Regions from separate parts of the Nonomuraea gerenzanensis genome, predicted to be linked through region 2. Evidence: riboswitches for the same ligand, from Rfam matches in the RefSeq annotation. Region 2 holds a riboswitch; the other holds the start of a gene.
What was found. A riboswitch is a leader RNA that binds a small molecule or an ion and turns the genes downstream of it on or off. The one in region 2 is predicted to bind glycine.
Positions count from the first base shown of each region.

Region 1 (5,346 bases), 2.9 Mb from region 2:
GCACCCATCATCCTGACGTACGCCCACGAGATCGGCAGGATGCCCGCCGAGCCGTACGGGGCCGCCGACACGGGGCCGACGGGGGTGCCGTTGTGCAGCGGGTGGCCGGGCAGGTAGGCGGCCAGGTGGGCGCGGACCGCGACGGGGCCGACGCCGGGGCCGCCGCCGCCGTGCGGGATGCAGAACGTCTTGTGCAGGTTGAGGTGCGAGACGTCGGCGCCGAACTCGCCCGGCTTGGCCAGCCCGACCAGCGCGTTGAGGTTGGCGCCGTCGACGTACACCTGGCCGCCGGCGTCGTGCACCTTGGCGCACACCTCGGTGATCGTCTCCTCGTACACGCCATGCGTGGACGGGTACGTCACCATGATCGCCGCCAGCGCGTCGCGGTGCTTGTCGATCTTGGCGTCGAGGTCGGCCAGGTCCACGTTGCCGTCGTCGTCGCAGGCCACGACCACGACGCGCATGCCGGCCATGACGGCGCTGGCGGCGTTCGTGCCGTGGGCGGAGGACGGGATGAGGCACACGTCGCGCTCGCCCTGGCCGTTGGCGCGGTGGTAGGCGCGGATGGCCAGCAGCCCGGCGAACTCGCCCTGGGAGCCCGCGTTCGGCTGGATGGAGACGGCGTCGTAGCCGGTCACCTCGGCCAGCCAGCCCTCCAGCGTGCCGATCAGCTCGGCGTACCCCTCGGCCTGCTCGGCGGGCGCGTACGGGTGGATGGCGGCGAACTCCGGCCAGGTGATGGGCTCCATCTCGCTGGTCGCGTTCAGCTTCATCGTGCAGGAGCCGAGCGGGATCATCGAGCGATCCAGCGCGATGTCCTTGTCCTGCAGCCTGCGCAGGTAGCGCAGCATCGCGGTCTCGGAGCGGTGGCTGTGGAAGACCGGGTGGGTCAGGTACGGGGTCTCCCGCAGCAGATCGGCGGGCAGCGCGTCGGCGGCGTCCTCGGGGGTCGCCTCGGCGCTCACGCCGAACGCCGCCCACACCGCGGCCACCTCGGCGGCGCCGGTCTTCTCGTCGCAGGCGACGGAGACGTGGTCGGCGTCCACCTGCCAGAGGTTGACGCCGCGCTCGGCGGCGGCGGCCACGACGGCGGCTGCCCTGCCGGGCACGCGGGCCAGCACGGTGTCGAAGAACTCGCCGTGCACGACCTCCACGCCCGCGCCGCGCAGCCCCTCGGCCAGGGCGGTGGCGTGGCGGTGCACGCGGTGCGCGATGCCGCGCAGGCCCTCGGGGCCGTGGTAGACGGCGTACATGCTCGCGATGACGGCGAGCAGCACCTGCGCGGTGCAGATGTTGCTGGTGGCCTTCTCGCGGCGGATGTGCTGCTCGCGGGTCTGCAGGGCCAGGCGGTAGGCGGGGTCGCCGTCGGCGTCCACGGACACGCCGACGAGCCGTCCGGGCAGCTGCCGCTGCAGCCCCTCCCGTACGGACATGTACGCGGCGTGCGGCCCGCCGAACCCGAACGGCACCCCGAAGCGCTGCGATGACCCGATCGCGATGTCGGCCCCCAGCTCGCCGGGCGCGGCGACCAGCGTCAGCGCGAGCAGGTCAGCGGCGGCCACGACCAGCGCGCCGGCCTCGTGCGCCGCGGCGGCCACGGCGCGGAAGTCGCGCAGCCGCCCGGACGCTCCGGGGTACTGCACCAGCAGCCCGAAGCACTCGGGCAGCTCGCCCTGCAGGTCGTGCTCCACCAGCGTGATGCCGAGCGGCTCCGCCCTGGTGGCCAGCACGGCCTTGGTCTGCGGCAGCGCGTCGGCGTCCACCACGAACACGTCGCTCTTCGACTTGCCCGCCCTGCGCGCCAGCGTCATGGCCTCGGCGGCGGCGGTGCCCTCGTCCAGCAGCGACGCGCCCGAGACGGGCAGGCCGGTGAGGTCGGAGACGACCGTCTGGAAGTTCAGCAGCGCCTCCAGGCGGCCCTGCGAGATCTCCGGCTGGTACGGGGTGTAGGCGGTGTACCAGCCCGGGTTCTCCAGCAGGTTGCGGCGGATGACGCCGGGCGTGACGGTGTCGTAGTAGCCCAGGCCGATCATGGAGGTGAGCACCCGGTTGCGCCCGGCCAGCGCGCGCAGCTCGGCGATGGCCTCGGCCTCGCCGATGGCGGCGGGCAGCTTGAGCTTGTCCTTGGCTCTGATCGCCTCGGGGACGGCCACCGCCACCAGGTCCGCGACGGATTCGAAGCCCACGGCCTCGAGCATGCGCTGCTGCTCGGCCTCCGAGGGGCCGATGTGCCTGGACGAGAACGGCGGAGCTGACAGATCGGTCATGGGGTGTGCCTCCCGAGGCTCATGGAGACCGGCGCCAGGGCGCGGACGAGTGCCGGATCTCCCCCTCTGTCAGCGCGGCCCCCGCGATGTGCGCCGGTGCCACGACCTGAGAGCTTCACCCCCGGTGGGGCTTGCACCGTCGGTGAGGCGCGCCTGGCGGGTGCGCCTGCTTTCCAGAGTTGCCTCACCCGAGCGGTACTGGATGCCTGAGAGATTCCGGGGAGGGTTGCTCCTTCGGCGCCCCGGGACCAGGTGCCCGAGGACTCTCCCGCACGGGGTCGTCAGCCTTGCTGTCCTAGATTACTACGGTAGGCCCGGATAACCGGTCACCGGGCCGCGCCAGCGCACGCGAGAAGTACGCACAGGCGGACTACAGGCGGAGGAAGGTCACGCAGGAGGAGGGTCAGCCGGTGCGGCGCGCGCGGCGCCTGCGGGCCAGCTCGTCAGCGGGGTGGTCGGCCGGGACGGTGTCCTCGACCGCCGCGCGTTCCCCCGGCAGCTCCGCGAGGGATCCCTCGACCTCCCGCCAGACGCGCCCGAGCGCGATCCCGAACACACCCTGCCCGCCCTGGAGCAGATCGATCACCTCGTCGGCCGAGGTGCATTCGTACACGCTCACGCCGTCGCTCATCAGCGTGATCTGCGCGAGGTCGGCGACCCCGCGATCACGCAGGTGCTGCACAGCCGTGCGGATCTGCTGCAGCGACACCCCGGTGTCGAGGAGCCGCTTGACGACCTTGAGCACCAGGATGTCGCGGAAGCTGTAGAGCCGCTGGGAGCCCGAGCCGTGCGCCGCCCTGATGGTGGGCTCCACCAGCCCCGTGCGCGCCCAGTAGTCGAGCTGCCTGTAGGTGATGCCGGCCGCGGCGCAGGCCGTCGGCCCGCGGTATCCGATGTCGCCCGGCAGCGACGTCGGCTGCTCGTCGAAGAGCAGGCCCTGCTCCCCGGCACGCTGCCGCGCGCTCTCGCGCCGCACCGGATCTTCCTGGCCGGCCGTCTTTCCCTCGCCGCTGCTGACCGCCACGCGGACCTCCGGCTTTCTCTCATCCCGTGGCCTGATCTGGGGGTTCGTAAAGGGCGACCACGGGTTTCACTTGCACCGTAGGACCGTGACCATGCTCAGTCAACGATCCGGCTCGGCGCGTCGTGAAGCGTAAATGCACTGAAATACCTACCCCGCCCTGCCGAAGTCCTCGGGAGTGATCGTGTCAAGGAACTCCCTGAACTTCTCCACCTCGTCCTCCTGGTCGTCCGGGATGATCACCCCGGCCTCCTGGACGACTTCCTCACTGGCGAAGATGCGGGCCCCGGTGCGCAGCGCGAGCGCGATCGAGTCGGAGGGCCGCGCGCTCACCTCCACGCCGTTGGAGAAGACCAGATCGGCGAAGAAGATGCCGTCGCGCAGCGCGACGATGTTGACCGCCCGCAGGCCGACGCCCAGCGCGCTCAGCACGTCGCGGAAGAGGTCATGGGTCAGCGGCCGCGGCGGGGGCTCCTCCGCCTGTGCCAGCGCGATGGCCGTGGCTTCGGTCATGCCGATCCATATGGGCAGGAACCGCTCCCCGTGTGCCTCCTTGAGCAAGACGATCGGCTGATTTGTGGGCATCTCAACTCGAACGCCCACGACCTCCATCTGCAACACGGGCTGCTCCGTATTCCTGACCGGTCACCCGGCACAGCTCTTCGATCATCGCTTCTGCTGACTTGGCTTCGCAATTCAACGTAACACCCGGCGGGCCTGGAATGTGCCTCCGCCTCCCAGCTCGCTACGGTCTCAACGCCCCAGGACCGATCGGACGCCCGTGCGCACAAGGGACGCGTGCAGGTCGAGCAGCAGGGTGGAAAGCTCCCTGGCGACCTCGTCGGCCTCGCCGATGGCTCCCGGGCGGCGCCGCTTGAGTATGGGGGCGACCGTCTGCTCCACCAGACCGGCCTCCCGCTCGGCCGCCGCCTTGACCGCCCGCAGGTGGCGGGCGTGCAGGCCGAAGCGGGCCAGGGCGCCCACGGTGCGGGCCACCTTGAGCGCCTCCTCGTCGTAGCGCCTGGCCACGGGGGCCAGCAGGCCGTAGTCCTCCAGCTCGGCGAGGGTCTCCTCGTCGATCGCGGCGGCCTCCAGCAGCTCGGCCCGGCTGAGCCTGGTCTCCTGCGGCTGCTGCAGGGCGCGCGGGCGGCCGAAGCTCTCGGCCATCCTGTCCTTGATCACCCGCAGCGGCAGGTAGTGGTCACGCTGCTCGGTGAGGATGAAGCGCAGCTGCTCCACGTGCAGGTGGGTGAACTTACGGTAGCCGGACGGGCTGCGCTCGGGCTCGATCAGGCCCTCGCCCTCCAAGAACCTGATCTTGGAGATCGTCACGTCGGGGAACTCGCCCTGCAGGAGCGCGAGCACCTCCCCGATGCTCATGTGCGAGCGCGCAGCCTGAGAAGTCATACCGCCTCCCGCGGACGGCCGCCCGTCACCGTGAGTCGCTCACCGCACCCGCTCATACGCCGGCGTTGCCCCGCATCAGGAACAGGAGGCGGAACTTGCCGATCTGCACCTCGTCCCCGGAGTGCAGGGGGACCTCCTCGATGCGCTCCCTGTTGACGTAGGTGCCGTTGAGGCTGCCCACGTCGCGCACCGAGAACTGGCCACCGCGGTGGCGGTAGAACTCGACGTGCCGGCGCGAGACGGTGATGTCGTCGAGGAAGATGTCGCTCTCAGGGTGACGCCCGGTCGTCGTCAGGTCCTTGTCGAGCCGGTAACGGCTGCCCTGGTTGGGCCCCCTGGTGACCGTGAGCAACGCCGTGCCGGGCGGCAGCTGCTCGACCAGCGCCCGCTCGGCCAGGAGCATGTCGCCTGTCTCAGCCTCGTACGCCTCGATTCCCGCGACGGAGATCGTCGATGTGGTATCCCCGGAGACCTCGGGTCTGGTCAGCGGTGACCCACAGCGGGAACAGTAACGGGCATCCTCGGGGTTGGCGTGCCCGCACTGCGTGCAGTAGACGCTCGGCATCGATCGGCTCGGCCTCCTACCGCGAAGACGCGGCGACGGTGCTCAGGGCGCGCCTCGCTTCGCTTTTTCAAGTTTGCGAATGCCGC
Region 1 is NZ_CP084058.1:4,839,339-4,844,684, reverse strand. Features, by position in the region: gene gcvP (aminomethyl-transferring glycine dehydrogenase) at 1-2,267, opposite strand, end outside; glycine riboswitch at 2,451-2,548, opposite strand; gene LCN96_RS22830 (MerR family transcriptional regulator) at 2,671-3,291, opposite strand; gene LCN96_RS22825 (bifunctional nuclease family protein) at 3,439-3,909, opposite strand; gene ftsR (transcriptional regulator FtsR) at 4,042-4,695, opposite strand; gene LCN96_RS22815 (FHA domain-containing protein) at 4,748-5,260, opposite strand.
Region 1: it holds a riboswitch for glycine, as region 2 does, so the genes downstream of both, gcvP (aminomethyl-transferring glycine dehydrogenase) here and gcvT (glycine cleavage system aminomethyltransferase GcvT) in region 2, are expected to answer to the same signal.

Region 2 (5,346 bases):
AGGTCCTGCCCGCCCACGCACACAGGGCACTGGCCGAGGACCCGTGGCCGCTGTGGTTCCTCGCCCTCGGCCTGCTGCTCCTGGCCCTGGTCACGCTGCGCTGGCTGCTGGTCGGCCTCGGCTGGGGCCGCCGCGGCACCCACAACGGCACCGGCACGGCCATGCTGTTCGTCGGACTCAAGGGTGTGGACGGGCTGAGCAGGACGGGCGTGCGGGTCGCGGAGGACCGCCTGAGCATCGGCCTGACCTGCCCGTCGGCGGCGGACGTGGGCGCGGTGGTGAGCAAGCTGGACCAGGACATCGTGGGGCGCATCCGGCGCGAGGTACGCGACGACGAGACGCCCACACTGGTCCGGCTGCACGTGCGCCGCTAGCGGCTCAGCACTCGATCACATTGACCGCGAGCCCGCCCCGCGACGTCTCCTTGTACTTGTCGAGCATGTCCCGCCCCGTGTCCCGCATCGTCTTGATCGCCTTGTCCAGCGCCACGTAGTGCTTCCCATCACCCCGCAACGCGATGCGCGCCGCCGTGATCGCCTTGTTGGAGGCCACGGCGTTGCGCTCGATGCACGGGATCTGCACCAGGCCGCCGATCGGGTCGCAGGTCAGCCCCAGGTTGTGCTCGATGCCGATCTCCGCCGCGTTCTCCACCTGCTCCGGCGTCCCCCCGAGCACCTCCGTGAGCGCGGCGGAGGCCATCGAGCAGGCCGAGCCCACCTCGCCCTGGCAGCCCACCTCGGCGCCGGAGATGGAGGCGTTCTCCTTGAACAGCACGCCGATCGCCCCCGCCGTCAGCAGGAAGCGGACCACGCCGTCGTCGTCGGCGTGCGGGACGAAGCGGGTGTAGTAGGTCAGGACGGCCGGGATGATGCCGGCGGCGCCGTTGGTGGGGGCGGTGACGATGCGGCCGCCGGCGGCGTTCTCCTCGTTGACCGCCAGCGCGAACAGCGTGACCCAGTCCATGGCCTGCAGCGGGTCCTTCTCCGGCGGCTCGGACTGCAGGCGGCGGTGGAGCTGGTTGGCGCGGCGCTTGACCTTCAGGCCGCCCGGGAGCACGCCCTCCTTGGAGATGCCGCGGCGCACGCACTCGGACATGACCTGCCACAGGTGCAGCAGCCCCCGGCGGATCTCCTCCTCGGTGCGGCCGAACGCCTGCTCGTTCTCCAGCATCAGGGCGGAGATCGACAGGCCGGTGTTCGAGCAGTGCTTGAGCAACTCCTCGCCGGTGGTGAAGGGGAAGGGCAGCACGGTGTCGTCGGGCTTGATGCGGCCGGCGCCGGTGGCCTGCTCGTCCACCACGAAGCCGCCGCCGACCGAGAAGTAGACCTTCTCGCGCAGCCGCTCGCCGGAGGCGTCGCAGGCGGTGAAGCGCATGCCGTTCGGGTGCTCGGGCAGGGAGATCTTGCGTTCGAAGACGAGGTGCTCACCGACGACGAAGGGGATCTCGTGGCTGCCGTAGAGCTTGACGGTTCCCGACTCGCGCATCTGCGCGATGCGGGCGTCGACGGTGTCGACGTCCACCAGCTCGGGCTTCTCGCCGGACAGGCCGAGCAGGACCGCCTTGTCGCTGCCGTGGCCCTTGCCGGTCAGGCCGAGCGAGCCGTACAGGATGGCCTCCACCCGCGCCACCCGCTCCAGCAGGCCGTCCTCGTGCAGGCCGCGGACGAACTTGTGCGCCGCCGCCATCGGGCCGCCCGTGTGGGAGCTCGACGGGCCGATGCCGATCTTGAAGAGGTCGAAGACGCTGATCGCCATTGATGTGCGCCCTTCATGAGAGGCCGGGGCCCGCGCGGGCCCCGGCGGTTAGGTCAGGACTCGCCCGAGGTGAGAGCGGTGTACTCCTCAGGAGAGAGCAGGTCCTCGGGGTCGCCTTCCACGCGCACCTTGAACATCCAGCCCTCGCCGTACGGGTCGCTGTTGACCAGGCCCGGGTCGTCCACGACGGACTGGTTCACCTCGGTGACCTCGCCGCCGACCGGGGAGTAGATCTCGTTGACGGACTTGGTCGACTCCACCTCGCCGACGGAGTCACCCGGCTCGACGGTCGAGCCGACCTCGGGGAGCTGCACGAAGACGACGTCACCAAGGGACTCGGCGGCGAAGGCCGTGATGCCGATCGTCACGGTGGTGCTGTCGTCCAGCCCGGCCACCCACTCGTGCTCCTTGGTGTAGCTCAGGTCGTCAGGGATGTTGCTCACTTGTTCCTCCTGTAAAAGGGCAGCTCAACCAGGTCCATAGGTTCATGGCTGCCCCGGATGTCCACAGCCAGGCCTGAATCGGCGCCGGTGTCCACGTAGGCCATCGCGATGGGCTTTCCCAGGGTCTGGGAGGGCGCACCGCTGGTGACCTCGCCGACGACGACGCCGTCCTTGGTGACCGGGTAACCGTGGCGCGGCACCCGGCGGCTCCGCGCGACCAGGCCGACGAGCCTGCGCCGGGGCGAGTCGTCCTTGACCGCCTCCAGCGCCGACCTGCCGACGAAGTCGCCCGGCTTGTCGAATTTCACCACTCTGCCCAGCCCCGCGTCGAACGGGGTCAGCTCCGCGCTCAGCTCGTTGCCGTACAGCGGCATGCCGGCCTCCAGCCTGAGCGTGTCGCGGCTGGACAGGCCCGCGGGCTTGAGCCCGTACGGCTCGCCGGCCGCGGTGATCGCGTGCCAGAGCGGCACGGCGTCCTGATTGGCCACGAACAGCTCGAACCCGTCCTCGCCGGTGTACCCCGTACGGGCGATCAGCGCCTGCCGGCCGTCCACCTGGCCCGGCAGCCCCGCGTAGTACTTGAGCCCGTCGAGGTCGGCGTCGGTGAGCGTGGCGAGGATCTCCTGGGCGCGCGGCCCCTGGACGGCGATCAGCGCGTACCGGTCCGAACGGTCCTCCACCACCGCGTCGTACGGCCCGGCGCGCTCGCGCAGCTCGCCGGCGACCTTCTCGTAGTTCGAGGCGTTGGCCACGACCATGAACTCCTCGTCACCGAGCCGGTAGACGATGAGGTCGTCCAGCACCCCGCCGCGCTCGTTCACGATCATGGTGTACCTGGCCCGGCCAGGCGCCAGCGCCGACAGGTGCCCGACCAGCGCGTAGTCCAGCGCCTGGCCCGCCTGCGGCCCGGTCAGGAAGATCTCGCCCATGTGCGAGAGGTCGAACAGCCCCGCCGCCTCGCGCACGGCCCGGTGCTCCGCGGACTCGCTGCCGTACCGCAGCGGCATCAGCCACCCGGCGAAGTCGGTGAGGGTGGCGCCGAGGCTCTGGTGAACGTCTCGTAGCGGTGTCGGTCGGGACATGTGTCGCACCTCAGGACAGGAGTGGATGCCAGCATCCTCCCCCTCTGTCATCGGTGCCTGAGAGCTTCGCCCGACTTTTGCCGGACTTTCACCTTCGGCGAGGCCCGGAGGCCTGCTTTCCAGAGGACACCTCGTCCGTGCGGTCCTTTGCCTTGAGAGGTTCGCGGGGAGGGCTTGCTCCTTCAGGGACCCTGACCGGCTGTCAGGGTGCTCTCCCGCACGGTTTCGTCGGTGATGTCCGTCAGCCTAGTGCCGCGACGGGGCTGTTGTCGCGTCGCGGGCCGCACGTGAATCCCGGGGGAGCGCGGATTCAGCAGGCTTGCACGAGCGCCTCGAACAACGCGTGGTCCTCGCCTGCCTCGGGATGCCACTGCACGGCCATGGTGAACGCCCCCGGAGCCTCCACGGCCTCGATCGTGCCGTCGTCGGTGGTGGCGGTGACCGTCAGGCCGGGGGCGAGCCGGTCCACGGCCTGGTGGTGGTAGTGCGGGACCGGCACCGGCTCCTCGCCCAGCACCTTGGCCAGGCCGGTGCCCGGGACGGGGGTGACGGGCAGGTGGCCGAAGACGCCGGGCCCCGGGCAGTGCTCGGTGTGGCCGACCAGATCGGGCAGGTGCTGGTGCAGGCTGCCGCCCAGGGCCACGTTGAGCACCTGGAGGCCGCGGCAGACGCCCAGGAAGGGCAGCTCGCCGTCGAGGGCGGCCGCGAGCAGGGCGAACTCCGCCTCGTCACGAAATCTCCGGACGTAGCCGCTGCGCTCGTGCGGCTCCGCGCCGTACCTGGCCGGGTCGATGTCGCCGCCCCCGGCCAGGATCAGCCCGTCCAGGCGGCGCACCAGCCCGGCGGGCTCGCCCGCCGGAGGCAGCAGGACGGGCTGGCCGCCCGCGCGCACGACCTGCTCCACGTACATGTACGGCAGCAGCGCCGCCCGGGTGTCCTGCCACACCGTGAACGAGGCGCTCTCGGCGTAGCAGGTGATGCCGATGACGGGACCCATGGGACGTCCTCCTACAGCGGCGTGACGTAGGCACCGGAGATGCCGCCGTCCACCAGGAACTCGCTGGCCGTGATGAACGAGGCGTCGTCGCTGGCCAGGAAGGCCACCGCCGCCGCGATCTCCGACGCCTCGGCGAAGCGGCCCACCGGCACGTGCACCAGCCGCCGCTGCGCCCGCTCCGGGTCCTTGGCGAACAGCTCACGCAGCAGCGGCGTGTTCACCGGCCCCGGGCACAGCGCGTTGACCCGGATGCCCTCCCTGGCGAACTGCACGCCCAGCTCCCGCGACATCGCCAGCACCCCGCCCTTGGAGGCGGTGTAGGAGATCTGCGAGGTCGCCGACCCCATGACGGCCACGAAGGACGCGGTGTTGATGATCGAGCCCTTGCCCTGGCGGCGCATGTACGGGATGGCGTGCTTGCAGCACAGGTAGACGCTGGTCAGGTTCACCTCCTGGACGCGGCGCCAGGCGTCGAGGCCGGTCTCCAGGATCGAGTCGTCGTCGGGCGGCGAGATGCCGGCGTTGTTGAAGGCGATGTCCACGCTGCCGTAGGTGTCGTGGGCCGCGGCGAACATCCTGACGACGTCGTCCTCGCTGGTCACGTCGGCCTTGACGAACAGGCCGCCCACCTCGGCCGCGGCCTTGACGCCCGCCTCCTCGTCGATGTCCGCGCAGACCACCCTGGCGCCCTCGTCGGCGAAGCGGCGGGCCGTGGCCAGCCCGATCCCGCTGCCCGCGCCGGTGATGACCGCCACCCGATCCTGCAACCGCTGCATGTGCGCACTCACTCCGTTGAGATGAAGACGTTCTTGGTCTCGGTGAAGGCCGCCAGCGCGTCAGGGCCGAGCTCCCTGCCGAGGCCGGACTGCTTGAAGCCGCCGAACGGGGTCCAGTAGCGGACCGAGGAGTGGGAGTTCACCGACAGGGCGCCCGACTCGACGGCCCTGGCCACGCGCAGCGCCCGCCCGACGTCGCGGGTCCAGATGGAGCCGCTCAGTCCGTACGGGGTGTCGTTGGCGATCCGTACGGCCTGCGCCTCGTCCTCGAACCTGACCACCGACACCACGGG
Region 2 is NZ_CP084058.1:1,928,678-1,934,023, forward strand. Features, by position in the region: gene LCN96_RS09405 (hypothetical protein) at 1-374, shown strand, start outside; gene LCN96_RS09410 (L-serine ammonia-lyase) at 379-1,755, opposite strand; gene gcvH (glycine cleavage system protein GcvH) at 1,809-2,198, opposite strand; gene gcvT (glycine cleavage system aminomethyltransferase GcvT) at 2,195-3,280, opposite strand; glycine riboswitch at 3,315-3,410, opposite strand; glycine riboswitch at 3,411-3,508, opposite strand; gene LCN96_RS09425 (gamma-glutamyl-gamma-aminobutyrate hydrolase family protein) at 3,591-4,277, opposite strand; gene LCN96_RS09430 (3-oxoacyl-ACP reductase) at 4,289-5,053, opposite strand; gene LCN96_RS09435 (aldehyde dehydrogenase family protein) at 5,062-5,346, opposite strand, start outside.